Regions from separate parts of the Clostridium pabulibutyricum genome, predicted to be linked through region 2. Evidence: predicted binding sites of a transcription regulator. Region 2 holds the regulator's gene; the other holds the start of a gene.
What was found. Region 2 encodes LexA, which represses DNA repair genes until DNA is damaged. Its sites were predicted from a motif close to CNAACANNTGTTNG; they were not measured.
Positions count from the first base shown of each region.

Region 1: recA (recombinase RecA) is a predicted target of LexA. The motif match lies at 6,227-6,240, and genes of this name have one in related genera.

Region 1 is NZ_JBZAYZ010000001.1:574,238-584,720, reverse strand. It holds gene AC4CVH_RS02975 (pyridoxal phosphate-dependent aminotransferase) at 1-173, opposite strand, end outside; gene AC4CVH_RS02970 (SMR family transporter) at 219-575, opposite strand; gene AC4CVH_RS02965 (hypothetical protein) at 603-1,799, opposite strand; gene AC4CVH_RS02960 (decaprenyl-phosphate phosphoribosyltransferase) at 1,929-2,789, opposite strand; gene AC4CVH_RS02955 (stage V sporulation protein S) at 2,969-3,229, opposite strand; gene rny (ribonuclease Y) at 3,377-4,921, opposite strand; gene recA (recombinase RecA) at 5,122-6,204, opposite strand; gene pgsA (CDP-diacylglycerol--glycerol-3-phosphate 3-phosphatidyltransferase) at 6,394-6,981, opposite strand; gene rimO (30S ribosomal protein S12 methylthiotransferase RimO) at 6,965-8,308, opposite strand; gene AC4CVH_RS02930 (FtsK/SpoIIIE family DNA translocase) at 8,403-10,483, opposite strand, start outside.
Region 2 is NZ_JBZAYZ010000014.1:32,646-43,128, reverse strand. It holds gene mutS (DNA mismatch repair protein MutS) at 1-1,876, shown strand, start outside; gene mutL (DNA mismatch repair endonuclease MutL) at 1,891-3,696, shown strand; gene miaA (tRNA (adenosine(37)-N6)-dimethylallyltransferase MiaA) at 3,720-4,667, shown strand; gene hfq (RNA chaperone Hfq) at 4,739-4,981, shown strand; gene AC4CVH_RS13425 (methionine gamma-lyase family protein) at 5,056-6,345, shown strand; gene lexA (transcriptional repressor LexA) at 6,355-6,963, opposite strand; gene AC4CVH_RS13415 (hypothetical protein) at 7,101-7,514, shown strand; gene bioB (biotin synthase BioB) at 7,569-8,555, opposite strand; gene AC4CVH_RS13405 (tyrosine recombinase XerC) at 8,662-9,651, opposite strand; gene AC4CVH_RS13400 (acyl-CoA dehydratase activase-related protein) at 9,960-10,483, shown strand, end outside.

The DNA of each region.
Region 1 (10,483 bases), on a different contig from region 2:
TTTTTCATAGCCTCAATTGCCGCATTCTGAATATACTCCGGTGTGTTAAAATCCGGTTCTCCTGCGCCAAAACCTATTACATCAATACCTTGGGACTTCATCTGCTTTGCCTTGGCTGTTATCTCCAGAGTTATTGAAGCTTGAATTTTTTCAGCTTTTCTTGATAAAATCATTTTAACTCCTCCATTACTTTATAATAAAGTATTTTAAAAATTAAGCTAACTTCTTGAAATTAGCACCACTCCTGCTATTATAAGAACTACCCCTATAATTCTTGCAGGTGATATATTTTCCTTGAAAAGAAAATATGAAAATATCATAGTTATTATATATCCCATGCTCACCATTGGATATGCATAACTAAGTTCAACCTTGCTTAAAACTTTTATCCATATTAAAAAACTTATACCATAAGATATTATGCCAAGCATAACCGGCAAATTCCCAAGTATATTCAAAATGCTTGGAATGATATGTCTAAAAGTAAAATCAATATCAAGACCTGAGGCACCATACTTTACAAGTATCTGGCCTGCCGCGCCCAAAAACACCGAAACAAGTATTAAAAAAAACATATAAAACCTTCCATTTCCTATCCTCTGCTAGATATTTCTGAGGATTGTTTTTCGAATAGCATTATAAAACCAATATATAAATATAAATATCAAAGGATAAGAATACCTGCCCTGTCCTTCAGTTATAAAATAAACGCATGTAAACATAAAGAACAATACCACACCATATAAATCAAATAAATTCAATTTCTGTGACTTTCCAGCAATAATTTGGGCAAGTATATATACACTGTAAGAAAGTATATATACTATAGCTATTAAAAATACTACACTTCTGGCTAAATTCGCAATCAATATAAATATATTTTTTAAACTATGACTTATTCCACTTCCATATGTACTGTAAATTACATCGTCTCCTACAAAATAAGTGTTAAAGAGTCTTTTAAAACCCAGATTAACAAACTTGACAGGGTGCGATTTTATCCACTTTTTTGCCTCAGAAGCCAGCATATGATTTTTCTCAGTCATATTCGCCTTATTATATGCATCTGTATTTACAATTGAATCTTCTACATCTGCAGCAGACATCCATCTTCCTTTTGTATTTTGTGAATTGTTGTTTATATAAAGCACTATGCCACCATTATTTGAAACATATGTAATCTGGCCCATCATTTTCGAATTTCTATATATCCACGGGGCGATTACAACAGCTGTCAATAAGAGAACTACTACTGCGTTTTTTATAGAAGAGATTAACTTTTTATATTTTATAAGCTCTACAAGAAATATAAGAAAGAAAAACACTATAAAAAACGGCTTTATCATAGTATTAAGTCCGGAAAGTATTCCGATAAAGACATATTTAAATTTAACATCACTCATATATATGCACGTGATTGCAATAAGAATAGTTGTAAAAAGAAGTTCTGTTCCAAGAATACTATTATAAAATATGTTATTTGGAATAAAAACAAATATTGCAAATATTATTTTCCTGTCTCTTTCTTTTAAATCAATCCTATATAACATTGCTTTAAAAAGAACATAGCTTATGAAAGTCAAAAATATATTAAATATTTTTGCTTTAAGAACACCTGCTCCAAACAACTTGAATATTCCTCCAAGAACTATGGAATATCCCAGCGAAGTATACGTATCGCCCCACGGTTTTCCATTTGCTATATCAACTGCCATATTGTAATAATAACTAAAATCAGAAAAAGGCATCGAATTTATAAACACAACCCATAATACCGATAATATCATTCCGATTGTCATAATGAGACCATAATAATGACTACTGCTACTCTTATGCGATCCGTTTTTTTGTAAAAAACGTCCTCTTGTCTTTTTAAAGGCTCCGCCTTTTAATAAGCTTGTTATTTCCATGTAAAAATGACGTCCTTTCTAGAGTTTTAAATATATTATAATCAATACACTCAAAATCCACAAAATCATATTTATTAAAAAAGGTTTATCTTTCCCAAAAACATCCTCTGGTTTCCCTCCTATATTTTCTTTATCTACAAGATATTCATACCTGAACATCCCATAAAGTACAAAGGGTATTGTAAACATTATTGTTCTGCTTTGTACAGAACTAAAGGTATATAGTGAATATGCCATCAATATTGACGGATTTACTATAGTAAGCATTTTATCAATGTTTTGAATTGAATATTGCTCAAGTATTTTTCTATGGTTTCCACTTCTGTCCTTTAAAGTTACAATCTCGCTTTTCCTTTTGTTGAGAGCTATAAACAACGACAAAAGTATTGTACACAAAAACAACCACGGTGAAACCGACACTCCAGTAGAAAGACTACCACTTTCCACCCTCAGCACAAAACCAAAGGTTATTACCATAACATCTATTATAACTACATTTTTCAGTTTAAAGCAATATAATACATTAATTACAATATAAATAATCATTACAGCAAATACTTTTGCATTCAACCATTTAAGGCTGACAAAAACAACAACTGCAAATAAAATCACATCAAATATTTCAGCCCATACCATTTTTATACGTCCACTGGCAATAGGCCTATTCTTTTTTACCGGATGACACCTGTCTTTTTCAACATCAACTATATCATTCAACACATATATAACTGAAGATGTAATACAAAAGGTAACAAATGTCAATATATTTTTAACAATAAGATCCACATTCAAAAGATTTCCTGAAAAAATAATTGCAGCAAATACAAAAAAATTCTTAATCCACTGTTTTGGTCTCATAAGCTTAAAAAAATCAATCATAAAATTCCTCCCAAAACAAATATGTCCCTACTAACCTACCTATATACAATAAAGTTGTACATCTTTTTAATTTTAACACAGTGTACAATATAGTCAATATAAAATATATATGTATTATAGCATTTTACTTTTAAATAATAAGGGCCTGATAACCTTATCAGACCCCACAAAAAAAAATATTATCTTGGTTGAATTATCAATTTTATTGCTGTTCTTTCCTCACCATCTATTTCAACATCCGTAAAAGCCGGAATGCATATTAAATCGATTCCACTAGGTGCAACAAACCCTCTTGCTATTGCTACAGCTTTTATTGCTTGATTTAAGGCACCTGCCCCTATAGCCTGTATTTCAGCTGCTCCTCGCTCTCTCAATACCCCTGCCAGCGCTCCTGCTACAGAATTTGGACTTGATTTTGCTGAAACTTTTAATACTTCCATAATAATCCTCCTATATAATAACTTTATTTGTTATTGCTGTTACTTTATAATATTCTACAAAAAATTGAAAATTCCTTTTAGATTTCTCAAAGCCTTGTAATTTAAGTAAATCCAAAAGGAATATTTGTCCTTCAATTATTAATTTTATTATTTTGCGTATTCAATTGCACGAGTTTCTCTAATTACATTTACTTTGATTTGACCAGGATATTCTAACTCATTTTCTATCTTCTTAACTACATTCCTTGCCATATCAACGGCTCCTGCATCGTCAACATCTTCTGGTTTAACCATAATTCTAAGTTCTCTTCCCGCTTGAATGGCATATGACTTTTCTACGCCTTCACATGTATTTGCTATTTCTTCTAACTTTTCCAAACGTTTGATGTAAGCTTCAAGCGTTTCTCTCCTAGCTCCAGGCCTTGCTGCCGAAATTGCATCTGCAGCCTGAACAAGTACTGCCTCCAAAGATTGAAATTCTACATCTCCATGATGTGCTGCTATGGCATTTACTATAACAGCAGATTCATGATATTTTTTGGCAACTTCTGCTCCTATAACAGCATGTGGTCCTTCTACCTCATGATCTACAGCTTTTCCTATATCATGAAGCAATCCTGCCCTTTTTGCAACAGTAGGATCTATACCTATTTCTGATGCCATTAAACCAGCTAAATATGAAACTTCTATAGAATGTTTCAATACGTTCTGACCATAGCTGGTTCTGTATTTCAATCTTCCAAGCAACTTTATTACTTCGAGATGCAGACCATGCACCCCTGTCTCAAAGGTAGCCTGCTCGCCTTCCTCTTTAATATCGTTTTCCACTTCTTTTTTAGCTTTTTCAACCATTTCTTCAATTCTCGCAGGATGTATTCTTCCATCAATTATAAGCTTCTCCAGTGCTATTCTAGCTACTTCACGCCTTATAGGATCAAAACCGGATAATATTACAGCCTCCGGTGTATCATCAATAATCAAATCGACGCCTGTAAGTGTTTCAAGAGTTCTTATGTTCCTACCTTCTCTTCCTATTATTCTTCCCTTCATCTCATCATTAGGAAGAGCTACTACATGAACTGTAGTTTCAGCTACATGGTCCGCTGCACATCTTTGAATTGCACAGGTTATAATTTCCCTTGCCTTTTTATCGGCTTCTTCCTTAGCCTTGGTTTCAACTTCCTTAATCATAATTGCAGACTCGTGTTTTATTTCTTTTTGAACTTTTTCAAGCAGCATTTCCTTCGCTTCTTCACTACTAAGTCCAGATAATCTTTGAAGTTCTTCATTCTGCTTCTTGTAAAGTTCTTCAACACTAGACTGCATATTTTGAATACTCTGCTGTTTTTTATCCAAATTGCTTTCTCTCTTCTCAAGAGCATCGTTTTTTCTGTCCAGAAGTTCTTCTCTTTGGATGAGTCTTCTTTCAAGTCTCTGAGCTTCATTCCTTCTATCTCTAGATTCTTTTTCAAAATCATTTCTTAATCTATGAACTTCATCTTTTGCCTCAAGTATAGATTCCTTTTTCAGGGATTCAGCTTCTTTTTTAGATTTATCTTTCAAATTATTAGACTCCTCGAGAGCCTTTTCTTTTATATCAGAAGCTTTTTTCTTTGTTACAAAAAACTCGACTAATATTATAACTGCTATTATTAAACCAGCAATAATTTCATATATCAATACAGAATTCACATGAACACCTCCTTTGCTCTACATTTTATGCATCTATATAATAGGTTAATTGTATACAAGCATAGAAAAGGTGTCATATTATTCAATTGGCGATTTCTAAATACATGATAAACCAGAATTTGTCTTAATTTTATATTATATTTTCATCATTGTCAAGTTAATATAATACAGTAAATTTCAGCCTGCAAAATATTGAGCAGCTATTTGTTATTCTGCTTTTCCTCTTTCACAGTCCCATTTTCACCTACACTCTTCTCGGCAACGTCCTTCTTTTCAAATTTTGCAAGAGGGAGATTATATTTTTTTCGTATTTTATTCTCTACTTCATACCTTATATCAGGATTTTCTTTGAAAAACTGTTTTGCATTTTCTCTTCCCTGACCAAGCCTTACCTCTCCATATGAAAACCAGGATCCGCTTTTTTGTATGAATTCTTCACGAACTCCTACATCAAGCACATTTCCTTCCTGTGATATACCCTGATTGTACATTATATCAAATTCAGCCTGTTTGAAAGGAGGTGCAACTTTGTTTTTTATAACCTTTACCTTTGTTCTGTTTCCAACTATACTGTCTCCTTGTTTAATAGAATCAGTTCTCCTTACATCCATTCTCACTGACGAATAAAACTTAAGAGCTCTTCCTCCCGGAGTCGTCTCAGGATTTCCAAACATAATTCCTACTTTTTCCCTAAGCTGATTTATAAATACAGTCACGCACCTTGACTTGTTTATCGATGCAGTAAGCTTTCTAAGTGCCTGAGACATCAATCTTGCTTGAAGTCCAACATGGGAATCTCCCATATCACCTTCTATTTCAGCCTTTGGAACAAGAGCTGCAACAGAATCAATTACAATCACATCTATAGCATTTGACCTTACAAGTGCTTCAACTATTTCAAGCGCCTGCTCTCCAGTATCCGGCTGAGAAACTATCAAATTTTCAATATCAACTCCAAGATTTTTAGCATAAGCCGGATCAAGTGCGTGTTCCGCATCTATAAATGCTGCTGCTCCTCCGCATTTTTGGGCTTCTGCTACAATGTGCAGTGCAACCGTAGTTTTTCCTGAAGATTCAGGTCCGAATATCTCAACTACTCTTCCTCTTGGAACACCACCTATGCCAAGTGCTATATCAAGATCAAGGCATCCTGTTGGCACAGAATCAATGTCAAGCGTGCTGTGCTCCCCAAGCTTCATTATAGAACCTTTACCAAACTGTTTTTCTATTTGTCCCATTGCGGACTCTATGGCTTTTAATTTTTCACTATTTAAACTTGCCAAAAATTTCACATCCTTTCATACTCGAACGTATGTTCCTGTTAATTATATACCATAGCAAACTTGTAGTCAACAGTTATTATACTTTTATTTAAATTATCAAAGCTGTATTTTAATTATGGACATAATTTTAGAGTTCTAATCCACAAACCTTGACTTTTGGCAGATGAATTAAAACTCTACTTTAAACTCTTATTTGTCTGGTCTCATAACCTCTTTATTTTTAACAAAATAATCTACACCGGATATTATGGTTATAACTATTGCAATTCCCATTGTAACAAGTGTGAGTACATTAAAAAAGCTGCTGAAATTCCATGTAATTTTTCCTAAAAAATCGATTGAAACATCTTTACTGTTGAGATTTAAAAGCGCAATTACAATTGCAATTATCTGTGTAAAAGTTTTTGCCTTTCCCCATGGGCTTGCAGCTATTACTATTCCCTCTGCCGCTGCAACTGTTCTAAGTCCCGTAACTGCAAACTCCCTTGCTATTATAATCATTGACACCCATGCAGGTATTATGTGATATTCTACAAGGGATACAAGTGCTGCTGTTACAAGAAGTTTATCTGCAAGAGGATCCATGAGCTTTCCAAATCGTGTTATTTGATTTCTGCTCCTTGCTATGTATCCGTCAAGTTTATCGGTTATAGAAGCTATAATAAATACCACAATCGCAATAATCTTGAAATACTGTATCCCTTCTACTGCCATAAACACCAAAAAAACAGGGACAAGTATTATCCTAATAATTGTAAGTTTATTCGCTAAATTCATCACATACAACTCCTACCAAATCATATTCTAAACTATCCGTTATCTTTACTTTTAATATAGTACCATCTTTGATTTCTCTTCCACTTTCTCTTTTTACAAATATACACCCATCTATCTCAGGTGACATTTCACAGCTTCTTCCAAAGTAAAATTCATCTTTTATTCCATCTATTATTACATCATATGTTTTTCCAACTTTACTTCTGTTTATTTTTCTAGATATGTTCTGTTGAAGAAGCATTATATCTTCTTCGCGCTCTTGCTTTAAGCTTTCACTTACCTGCCACTTCATACTATACGCCGGAGTTCCTTCCTCTCTGGAATATTTGAACACCCCGAGCTTTTCAAACTTCATACCGGCTACAAAGTCTTTCAGTTCCTGAAAACTTTCTTCATCTTCTCCCGGAAAGCCAACTATAAGCGTCGTTCTTATCGTAATCCCCGGAACCCTGGACCTCAACTTTTCAATATTGTCTATTATTTGAGATTTTGTTCCTTTTCTTCCCATGGCCTTCAAAATTTTATCGCTTATATGCTGCAGCGGTATATCTATATAATTACAGACTTTATCATTTCTTGCTATCTCATCAATCAGATTTTCAGTTATTTCTTCCGGATAACAATACAATAGTCTTATCCACTTTATACCATCTATTTTAGATATCTTGCGTATAAGTTCATGAAGTACCTTTTTTCCATAAATATCAATTCCATACCTGGTTACATCCTGTGCTATAAGTATTATTTCCCTTGTGCCAAGTCGTGATAAATTTCTGCATTCTTCAAGTATTGATTCCATATCCCTGCTTCTATATTTACCTCTTATTTTAGGAATTATACAATAGGTGCAAAAGTTATCACATCCTTCCGCAATTCTAACATAAGCTGTGCTACAGGCTCCCACAGGCATTCTGTCGCCGTCATTCACTGAATTTTTATACCCTGTAAACTTGTATATCCGCTCTCTGCCTTCAATATAATTCTCTATGCTGGAATTTAATTTGTCATAGTCATTTACACCAAGCATTATATCAACCTCCGGCATGAGATCAACAAGTTTTTTCCCGTAACGCTGGCTTAAACATCCGGTCACAATCAATATCCTACATTTAAACTTTTCCTTGTACTTTGACATCTCAAGTATCGTATCTATAGATTCTTGTTTGGCAGATTCTATAAATCCACAAGTATTTACAATGATTATTTCAGCTTCCCGCATATCCAGCGTAATATCATATTCAACCTTTAATTTGTTCAAAATGATTTCTGAATCTATTTTATTCTTGTCACAACCGAGGCTTATAAGTCCAACTTTTAATCTATACAATTTTTTCCTCCCAAATAAGGCCTTAATTTTAAATTATAAACACATATGTTATTTTAAATCTACTTTATATTTTTTACAAGATAAAATACACAATTCAGGACTTATCTTTATATTCATCTTTATCTACAAGAATCTGCCTTGGTTTTGTGCCATCTCTTCCAGATATTATTCCTCTTTCCTCCATTTGTTCTATTATTCTTGCCGCCCTATTATATCCGACCCTCAGTCTTCTCTGAACAAGCGAGGCAGATGCCTGTCCCGCATCTATTACTATTCGTATTGCTTCATGAAGAAGCTCGTCACAATCATCATCCTTAACTTCTGTATTTGTATCTATTTCTTCCATTATTCTATCCTCGTACTGTGGCTCACCCTGATTATCTTTTATAAATTTCACAACATTTTCAACTTCTTTTTCTGCTATAAAGGCTCCCTGTATTCTAACAGGCTTTGACTCTCCTACAGGATAAAAAAGCATGTCTCCTTTTCCAAGAAGCTTTTCCGCGCCACTTGAATCGAGTATTGTTCTCGAATCTATCTGACTTGACACTGCAAATGATATTCTGGAAGGTATGTTTGCCTTTATAACTCCAGTAATTACATCTACAGATGGTCTCTGCGTTGCTATTACAAGATGCATTCCTGCGGCTCTAGCCATCTGTGCAAGGCGGCCTATATAATCTTCAATCTCATTTGGGCATACCATCATAAGATCTGCAAGTTCGTCAATTATCATTACGACAAATGGGAGCTCTGATTCATTATTTCCTTTTTTTACAAGTTCGTTGTATCCCTCTATATTTCTAACTCCATTATCTGCAAAAAGTTTATATCTTCTGTCCATCTCCTGTACAGCCCAGTTAAGTGCTCCTGCAGCCTTTTTAGGGGCAGTAACAACTGGTATCAGAAGATGTGGTATTCCATTGTACACGCTTAGTTCAACTACTTTAGGATCTATCATAAGCAGCTTTACCTGATCCGGAGAATATTTATACAAAAGGCTTATAATCATGGTGTTTATACATACGCTCTTTCCTGATCCTGTAGCCCCTGCAATCAAAAGATGGGGCATTTTTGTAAGATCGGAAACTATGCAATTACCCCCTATGTCCTTTCCAAGACAAAAACACAAATTTGACTTGGAATTTTTAAATTCCTTTGACTCTATAACTTCTCTCAAATATACGGGAGTAAGTACTTTGTTTGGAACTTCTATACCTATAACCGATTTTCCAGGTATAGGTGCTTCTATTCTCACTCCTGCAGCTGCAAGTCCCAATGCAATATCATCTGATAGATTTACTATTTTACTTACTTTCACTCCGGGACTCGGCTGCACTTCAAATCTTGTAACTGACGGTCCCTTGCTTACCTGCATCACTTTGGCATCCACGCCAAAACTGTTTAATGTCTCCTCGAGTTTATTTGCACTCTTTATAAGTCCCCTCTTGTCGTCTGCCTTATTCATGTTAAGTTGTTTATTAACATTTAAGAGACCTGTATCCGGATAGTTGTATACAGTATCTAATCCTTCACTTTCAACCATGTTCTTGTTCAACTCATCATTTATAGACTTGTCCGGAATCTTGTCTGATGCTATTTCTATGTCAATTGGATGATTAAATGACTCTTCTTTTGTCCCCATTATCTCTTCTTTACAGTCATCTGCAATTTGACTTTCCTTTGACTTCATAAAATTTAATATTTTTATCCTGTTGTTTAGACCTTTCACAAAGCCTTCTCTTTCGTTGCTGTCAGTTACTTTTTTCTCGTCATTCTGCTGCACTACAGTATCATCAATCATTTTATCCTTAGAAAAAATCGAAGTTCTTATTCCCTGCAACAAACTATAAACACTGAATTTTGTAATAAGCATAAAGGATATACAATACGCTGCAAGAAATATAATATAACATCCTGTATCTCCAAACAGGTTAAAAAGCGGTATGTCAATAATGAGACTTATTACTCCACCATGTATTATCCCTTCTCTGTTATAAAGCCTGCCTATACTTTCAAATATACTATCTGCTGGATAATAGTCAGACATAATTATCATTTGGATAAAAAGAAGTGTGGTTAAAATAAATAAAAATATTCCATAAAATTTTCTTCCAAAACTAATCCTGTTTTTTGACGCCAGAAAACATCCTCCTACAAATATTATAAGTACAG
Region 2 (10,483 bases):
CACCCAGAAAACATCGCTTTCCCATATAAATAAAATAAACCGCTACAGCATAGTAGACTATCTTTCAATAGATTCAAATTCAAGAAGGAATCTTGAACTCACAGAAAACCTGAGAGAAAAGAAAAAAAGAGCATCACTTTTATGGGTAATTGACAAAACAAGCACTGCCATGGGTGGAAGGCAGCTTAGAAGATGGGTTGAAAGACCTCTTATTAAAAAATCCTCTATAAAAATGCGCCAGGATTCTGTAGAAGAAATTCTAAATGACATCTCTTCCCAGGAAGACCTGAAAAGTTCACTCAAGAACATATATGATATTGAGAGGCTTGTTGGAAGAATATCTTCAAAGAGCGTAAATGCAAAGGAACTTATATTTTTAAAAAACTCCATAGAAAAAATACCCGACGTAAAATCAATACTTTCAAAATTCAATACTTCTCTTCTTGCGCATATGTACGAAAGTCTTGATGAACTAAGAGATATATACGACTTAATAGACACTTCAATCGTAGATGATCCTCCAATGTCTGTAAAAGAGGGAAACATAATAAAAAAAGGCTACGACGGTGAAATCGACGAACTCAAAGATATAAAGACAAACGGTCGAAAATGGATTGCAAATCTTGAAAAAAGTGAAAGGGAACATACCGGAATTAAATCGCTTAAAATAGGCTACAACAAGGTATTCGGATATTTTATAGAAGTAACCAAAAGTAATTTAAATCTTGTTCCCGATGACAGATATATAAGAAAACAGACACTTACAAATTGTGAAAGATATATAACTCCCGAGCTCAAGGAAATGGAAGATAAAATACTTAAAGCGGAAGATAGACTTATAAATCTGGAATATACTACATTTGTAAAGATCAGGGATGATATTGAAAAGCAGGTAGACAGAATGCAAATTTCTGCAAGGATAATTTCAGAACTGGACTGTCTAAACTCACTTGCAGAAACTGCCCTTGAAAACAACTACTGCAAACCAGAAATAACTTCAGGAGACAGTATTTCAATCATAGACGGGCGTCACCCTGTTGTTGAAAAAATGCTCGATACTGGAAGTTTTGTAGCAAATGATGTGAATCTTGACAGAAAAAACAATCAACTGCTTCTTATAACAGGTCCCAACATGGCTGGAAAATCTACATATATGAGGCAGACTGCACTCATTGTAATACTTGCACAAATAGGCAGTTTTGTACCTGCAAAGTCGGCATCCATCGGTATATGCGACAAAATATTTACAAGAATTGGAGCCTCGGATGATTTATCATCTGGTAAAAGTACATTTATGGTGGAGATGTGGGAGGTATCAAATATACTCAAAAATGCCACAAACAAAAGCCTTGTACTTTTAGATGAAGTAGGAAGAGGCACGAGTACTTACGATGGTCTTAGCATAGCCTGGTCTGTAATTGAGTATATGTGCGGAAGCAGGAAAATGAAGTGCAAAACATTGTTTGCCACACATTATCATGAACTCACACGACTTGAAGGAAAAATTCCAGGTGTCAAAAACTATTCTGTAGCGGTAAATGAAATAAACGGTGAAGTTGTCTTCCTTAGAAAAATAGTCGAGGGAGGTGCCGACCAGTCTTACGGTATTGAAGTAGCAAAACTTGCAGGAATCCCCGAAAAGGTCATAAAAAGAGCAAAAGAAATTCTTTCGGAGCTTGAAAGTGAAAATACCAGTGAACCAGCTGATGTTGAAGTTGTTCATGAAAAACCTGCAGTTCAAATCAATATGCAGGACATCGAAGAACAAAAATTTATAAAAGAAATATCTTCTATAAATATATTAGATATGACACCTATGGAGGGTTTTAACAAACTATATGATATAATAGAGAAAGTAAAATCAATATCTAAATAAAAGGTTGTGCGTTTATGGAAAGAATAAATATACTTGACATAAAAACTACAAACAAGATAGCAGCGGGAGAGGTTATAGAAAGACCATCCTCTGTTGTAAAAGAGCTTGTGGAAAACAGCATAGATGCCGGTGCAAAAAATATAACAATTGAGATAATTGAAGGCGGGAAGGAACTTATACGTGTAATTGACGATGGGCTCGGTATTCATGAAGATGATATAGAAAAAGCATTTCTTCCGCATTCTACAAGTAAAATTAAAGAGATAGATGATATATACAAGATAAGCACAATGGGATTTAGGGGAGAGGCTCTTGCAAGCATAGCATCAGTTTCAAAAACCAAATTGAAAAGCAGAACCATTGAGAGCAAGTGCGGTCATGAAATATACATAATCGGTGGTAAAATAGACTGTATTAAAGATGCTGCTTCAAATCAAGGAACTACCATAGAAGTACGTGACTTATTTTTCAATGTACCTGCAAGGAAAAAGTTTCTAAAATCAACAAACAGCGAAACAGCTCACATATCTGACATAATATCGCGCCTTGCACTTGCAAATGCATCTGTTTCCTTTAAATTCCTAAACAACGGCAAAAAATCCATTACGACCTTTGGAACAGGAAAGCTTCAGGATGTAATAAGAAGCATCTATGGAAAAAATATATATGAAAACATAATTTCAATAGAAAAACACAGCGATACAGTTTCAGCCTACGGATATATAGGAAATTCTGAAATAAGCAGAGGCAGCCGAAACAATCAAAGCATATTTGTAAACAAACGTTATATAAAGGATAAATCCATTACTTCGGCTGTTGAAAGGGCATTCAAATCATTTTTGATGATAAATAAATTTCCATTTTTCATTATTTTTATTGATATATTCCCTGAATTTGTAGATATAAACGTACACCCATCAAAGCTTGAAGTAAAATTCAGTGAATCCGGATTCATATTCAAATTCATATTTGATGCCGTACATGAAGCAATTCGTGAAAGTATGAAAGAATCCTTCACATTGGATATCCCTGATGCTTACGAGAAGCTTCCCAAATACAATTTGCATGAGACAGAAAAAGAAAAGATACAAATTCCAATAGATCTTGAAAAACACGAACATGTAAATTATAAAATCGATATTCCATATGAAAAACCCGAAAGTATTTTCAGTGTATTAAAAGAAGATAAATCGGTTCAAAAAAAACCAATAGTTCCAGAAACACAAAATTCTTCTCCAAAATTTCCAGAGCTTAGAATAATAGGACAGTTCAACAACACCTATATAATATGTGAAGCTCTAAATACACTATATATAATAGACCAGCATGCTGCACATGAAAAAATACTTTTTGAAAAATACAGAAATGACATAAAGAATGGGACTGTAGCTTCACAAATGTTACTAGCTCCAGAGGTAATAGAGCTTTCAAGCTATGATTATTCAACTTATTTGGAAAACAGCGGTATATTTAAAAATGCCGGTTTTTGTATAGACTCATTCGGAGATAATGCTATATCAATACGCCAGGTTCCAGTGATACTTGGAAAACCTGATGTCAAAAACTTCTTTGAGGCCATACTTGACGATATAAAAAACATGGGGTCCGGAGAAACATATTCTGTAAAATACAACCTGATTGCAACCAAAGCCTGCAAAGCTGCCATAAAGGCACATGACAGCCTGTCACGTTTGGAGATGGAGAACCTTGTTGAAGATCTTAGATACATAGATGATCCATTCAACTGTCCCCACGGAAGACCTACAATAATAAAATTCACGGTTACAGATCTCGAGAAAAAATTCAAAAGAATACAATAGACATTTTGGAGGGTAAATTTAAAATGATTGACCTGTTTGTACTTGCCGGTCCTACTGCAGTAGGCAAAACCAATATATCAATAAAACTTGCAGAAAAACTGCATGGAGAGATAGTTTCAGCAGATTCCATGCAGATATACAAACATATGGATATAGGTTCTGCAAAGATAACAACTGAAGAAATGAAAGGCATACCTCATCATATGATTGACATAGTTGAGCCTCATGAGAAATTCAATGTATCCAAATACAAATTTTTGGCAAAAAACTGCATTGAAAAAATAGACTGTAGAAAAAATCTTCCCATGATGGTTGGTGGAACGGGTCTTTATATAAATTCCATAATATTCAATTACGATTTTACAGATGCAACTACCGATAAAGATTATAGAAAGTATCTTGAAGATCTTGCTGAAAAAAATGGGAAAGATTATGTGCACAAGCTCCTCATTGACATAGATGAAGAATCCTACCAAAAACTCTATCCAAATGATCTTAAAAGAGTTATACGTGCACTGGAAGTTTATAAGTTAACAGGAAAAACAATAAGTGAATATAACAGGGAAAATGATATATTCAATATACCATACAATATTTATTATTTTGTACTCACCATGGACAGAAAAACTTTATACGACAGGATAAACAAAAGGGTAGATATTATGATGGATTCCGGCCTTGTAGATGAAGTAGCTCATCTCCGTGACATTGGATACAACTCCAGTATGCAGTCAATGAAGGGAATAGGGTACAAAGAGATACTAAGTTACCTTGAAGGTGAGTATGCCTTCTCTGAGGCAGTTGAAAAAATTAAAAAGGGCAGCCGCAACTATGCTAAACGACAGCTTACTTGGTTTAGAAAAGACAAAAGGGCAAATTGGGTGAATAAAGATGATTTTGAAAATGAAGATATGATTGTTGACTATATTATAAAGAAATTTTATTCTATGAAGAACTTGTTTAAAAGTTAAATACTGGTATAATATAATTAGTATTCTTGTTTTTACATGAAGTTTTAAAAAGCTACGGAGGGTGAAAATTTATGAGCAAACCAATAAATAATCTGCAGGATATATTTTTAAATGGCGCAAGAAAAAACAGAACTATGGTTACCATCCACTTGACAAATGGGTTCCAGATAAAAGGGACTGTAAAAGGATTTGATAATTTTACTGTAATACTTGATTCTGACGGTAAGCAGATGATGGTTTACAAACATGCCATTTCAACTATTACACCTTTAAAACAAATTCTATTCAGCAATACACAAGAAGGTGAATCTTAAAAAAGAACAGGCGATTGCCTATTCTTTTTTAATGTGCTAACATAATATAAGTGACATATTAGGAGGTATTAGTTTTGCTGGATATAACTAGACAACATCTAAAAAAATATTATAACATAGATGACAGGGTAATTGAAATTTATGAAAAAGCATTGAAAGATGTCGAGGAACAATTCAAGTATTACAATGAAATAAGGGAATACAACCAGCTAAAGGTCTTAGATGCAATGCAGAAAGAAAAAATAAGCGAATCTCATTTTACAAATTCATCAGGATATGGATATGACGATATTGGAAGGGATTCTTTAGATAAAGTTTATGCTAGAATATTCCATTGTGAAAGTGCAATTGTAAGGCCTCATTTTGTAAATGGAACTCACGCACTTGGATGTGCCCTTTTTGGGAATCTAAGACCTCGTGATACACTGCTTTCAGTTTGTGGAAAACCTTATGACACGCTTCACGGAATAATAGGTATAGACGGAAAACGTAACATAGGCTCCTTGAAAGAATACGGAGTAAACTACAAACAAGTCGATCTGAAAAAAGATGGCAGTGTGGATTTTGATGAAATAGGCAAATGCCTTAGGGAAGACACTTCAATAAAACTTGTACATATACAGAGGTCAACTGGTTATGGATGGAGAAGGTCACTTCTTATATCTGAAATAAAAGAAATAATAGCCTTTGTTAAAAATATAAATAAAAATGTAATATGTCTTGTAGACAACTGTTACGGTGAATTTATAGATACCATGGAACCAACTGATGTAGGTGCAGATATTGCAGCGGGTTCTCTGATAAAAAACATAGGCGGTGGAATAGCTCCTGCAGGCGGATATATAGTCGGCAAACAGGAATATATTGACCAAGCCTCATACAGATTAACAGTTCCCGGAATAGGAGGGGAGTGTGGTTCAACATTCGGAGTCATGAGACAGATGTATCAAGGTCTATTTCTAGCACCGCATGTTGCAATGGAAGCACTTAAAGGGGCACTACTATGTTCAAGAATAATGGAACTTACTGGATTTTCAGTACTTCCTGCATATACCGACAAGAGAAGTGATATAATTCAGTCTATAAAATTCAATGATAAAAACAAACTTATAAACTTCTGCAAAGGCATACAGAAAGGATCACCTGTAGATTCCTTTGTAGAATGTGAACCATGGGATATGCCTGGCTATAAAGATAAAGTAATAATGGCGGCTGGTGCATTTGTACAGGGATCTTCTATAGAGCTTTCGGCAGATGCTCCCATAAGAGAGCCTTATATTGCATATCTGCAAGGCGGACTTACATTTGACCACGCCAAAATAGGAATACTTATAGCACTGTCAAATGTATTGAATGAAAAATAATATGTTTATTTATAAATAAGCTCTATATATACCTGCAAGTTTTCCGATAATGGTGCAGTTTTGTACTATTATCGGTTTCATTGTCCTATTTTCAGGTTGAAGCCTTACATAACCATCTTCTTTAAAAAATCTTTTCAGCGTAGCCTCGTTTTCAATAAGGGCACCAACTATCTCACCATTTTCGGCAGAGTTTGATTTCTCCATTATTGCAAAATCTCCATCAAGTATGCCTGCATCTATCATACTGTCTCCATGAATTCTAAGCATAAATAGCTGTTTTTTGTTTTTTATATAATCAATCGGAATCGGGAATGTATCCTCTATGTTTTCTACTGCAAGTATAGGTGTACCAGCAGCTATAGTACCTATTATAGGGACATTTATCATTTCTTTTTTAGGGGAATTTTCCATAATTTCTATTGTTCTAGGTTTGGTTGAATCACGTTTAATAAGACCCTTGCTTTCAAGATTCTCAAGATGCATATGTACTGTTGAAGTCGACTTTAATCCAACAGCTGCACATATTTCCCTTACAGAAGGAGGGTAGCCCTTGGCCTCTACATATGATTTTATAAAATTATATATTTCAAGACGTCTGTTTTCTCTTTTCTCTGACATAAAAACACTCCTAAAACCTTATTAATTTGAATTATATCACATATACATCTTTAAATCAAACTTGTGTTCTATTATTGACATAATGCAAAACTATGTTTTATACTAGTCAGTATACTATATATTTTCAGGAGGTATTAATGAGCAAAAAATACTGTATATTTGATGAAAACAAAACTTGTGATGAATGTAGGAAATGCGACATGTGTGATCTGGATCCGGAAAAAGAATGCAACAATTGTGGAAAATGTATGGAAATGGAAGGGTATGACATGCGCGCCGTAAAGATAGATGAAATAATTGAAGATGATATTGAAGATACGGAAAGCTTCCAAGATGAAGATGATACCCAGTGTGTAGAAAACGATACTCATTATCAATTGGATGCTGAAAATTGTTCTGGCGGAGAAGATGTATTCGATTCTGCAGAAATTAAATACATAGACGATGTAGACGGACTCAGTGAACTTCTTAAAGATAAGGATGTCTTCACCAAATTAATGCACGAAGAATATCCCGGCCTAATCAAAATAAACAAAGAAAAAAATTCTTGATAAATAAAAAAGGAGCAGTAAACAGCATGAGTATACTACTCCTTTTTTATTTATTTAATATGTAAGATTTAAATCATCCAGCATCTTAAAATCACGATTGACTTTTTGGCCACTAGTGGTAAGATAATCTCCTATAAGCATACCGTTTATTCCTGAAATAAATCCCAAAGGCTGGAGAGTTCCCAGATTTTTTTCTCTTCCTCCCGCAAATCGTATATTCTTATCAGGAAGTATAAATCTAATTATGGCAAAAGTCCTTATTATCTCAATAGGAGACAGTGGAGGCATGTTTTCGAATTTTGTTCCTTTAACAGGATTTAAAATATTTATAGGTACAGCATCAACATCCAACTCCTTTAATAAAAAACTATGTTCGATCCGTTGCTTCATGGTTTCACCCATTCCTATGATCATCCCGGAGCAAACTTCCATGCCAGCTTCTTTCGCACAGCGTATTGTATCTATTCTTTCATCATATCCGTGAGTTGATACAACTTTATCAAAAAAGCTTCGTGCAGTTTCTAAGTTATGATTGTATCTTTCAACTCCAGCATCTGCAAGCTGCTTTGCCGCATCCATAGTAAGAGTTCCGAGACACGCACACAGTTTTAAATTTGTTGCTTTGCCAATACGTTTAAATGCGTTCAATATTATCTTGAAGTTCTTTTCTTGTCCAGTATATCCAAGTCCACTCGTACAAATATCACAGTGCTTTGCACCAGACTTTTCTCTTTTTATAGCAGTAGCTACAATTTCATCTTCGTCTATAAGAGGGTAGCACTTCACATTTGTATTATGATGGGACGACTGAGCGCAAAATGCGCAGTCTTCTCCGCAGTTTCCCGATTTAGCATTTATAACAGAACAAAGATCCACGTTGTTTCCAGTAAACTTTTCTCTTATTTTATTTGCAAAACTGCATATTAGGAATACATCACTTTCGCTTGATTTTGAAAGTAGTTCACATTCTTCTTCTGTAACAGAACCTCCAGAAATAACTTTCTCCCCAATTCTTAATATTTCATTCCATAAACTTTCCATATATAATCTCCTTAAATGATATTGTTAACTTTAAAATATAATTTAGTTAACAATATCATTATATCAAGATGTAGTAAATACATCAAGATAAGTTTTATAATCACTTTTAAAAGTCATCTTCATCGCTTAAAGGATTCAAGTTGACAGCTTTTCTAAGTTCTTCATCATCCACGTGGGTATATATTTGAGTTGTAGATACACTTTCATGGCCCAATATCTTCTGCAAGCTCCTTATATCAACCTTTCCATACTTATACATAAGTGTAGCTGCAGTATGTCGCAATTTATGAGGAGTATATTTTTTATCATCAAGACCTGCCTTTTTAAGATATTTTTTTAGTATAAGTTCTACAGATCTTTTATTTATTCTAGTATAATTTTTGCTTATGAAGAGGGCATCTTTATCTATTATTTTGCCGTAAGTTTCATTTCTAACATTTATATATCTTTCAACGGATTTGATGCAGGCTCTGTTTAAATAGATCGTTCTTTCTTTATTTCCTTTTCCTATTACAGTCAAAGTATCATTCTTTATATTCGACATGTTTATTCCGCATAATTCTGAAAGCCTCATGCCACAATTTAAAAACAATGTTATCATGCAGTAATCCCTTTCTTTGAACTTTCCATCTATTGCTTTCAAAAGTCTGCGGCTTTCATCGAGAGTCAAATATACAGGATTCCTTTTATCTATTTTAGGGGACTCAAGTTCAACAGCCGGATTTTCAGTAATGATTTTTGCTTTTCCATAAAGATATTTAAAAAAAGATTTTATAGAAGCAACTTTTCTTGCTCTGGCATAACTTCCATTTTCTCTGTAATTTTCAGTGAAAGATATGAAAGCAAACAATTCTCCAAGAGTTATACTTTTTAAAAAATCATTGCTTATATCTTTTATAATTATATCTTTAAAATCGCATTCCTCAGGGACCAAACCTTTATATAATTTCAAAAACCTAAAAAACATAATAAGATCAATTTTATAACCATCTATAGTATTTTTTGATTTGCCGCGTATAGTACCAAGGTAGTTCAAAAAATCATTTAAACACCTTGGAAGTGTTGAATCGTATAGGTTTGTTAATTTGTACTTCATGTAGCTCCACCCTTTTCTCTTTTAAGTTAACTTCGCTAAATTGATATTTAGCGAATATAGTATTCTACAAATGCATCACAAAATCCTTCTTTTATCCTTCTATTATACTAGATTATTTAAGTTTTAAAAAATATTTATTTCAAGTAAATGTAGAATTACATGCTCCAATAGATTTTAAAAATTTTATTTTTAAATAATTTAAGGTATGAGGCGTATAATTTTCTAATGTTTAGGTAAAATATAGTAATATATAGACTTGATACAAAAGGAGGTATTCTGCCATCCTAAATGTGTTGGCAGCAATTTATATGATAATTGGCATACCGAATGGATTACTGTACTTTAAATACAAAATGTTCTTAAATACTTTTTTTAAAGGACTTGGTGCAAGTGTAATAACTTCTCCTTCTACAAATACAGAAATACTTGATCTTGGAATAAAATATTGTGTTGACGAAGCATGCCTTCCAATAAAAATATTTCATGGCCATGCAGCTTACATAAGAAACAAATGTGATATTATGCTCATTCCAAGAATAATGCAAATTGAAAAAAATGAATTTATATGTCCCAAATTCTGCGGACTACCTGAAATGATAAAAAACAATATTCCCAACATGCCCCCTATTATTTCAGAACCAATTTATGCTTTCTCAAAAAAGAGTTTCAGATCATGGATAAATCGTACAGGACGTCTTTTTACAAAAAATATTTTTAAAATAAATCATGCATACGATGCAGCCATTGATTTTCAAAATCAATATGAACCAAAAACAAGGAACAATTCTTTCCCCATAAATATTGCATTAGTAGGTCATCCCTACAACATATA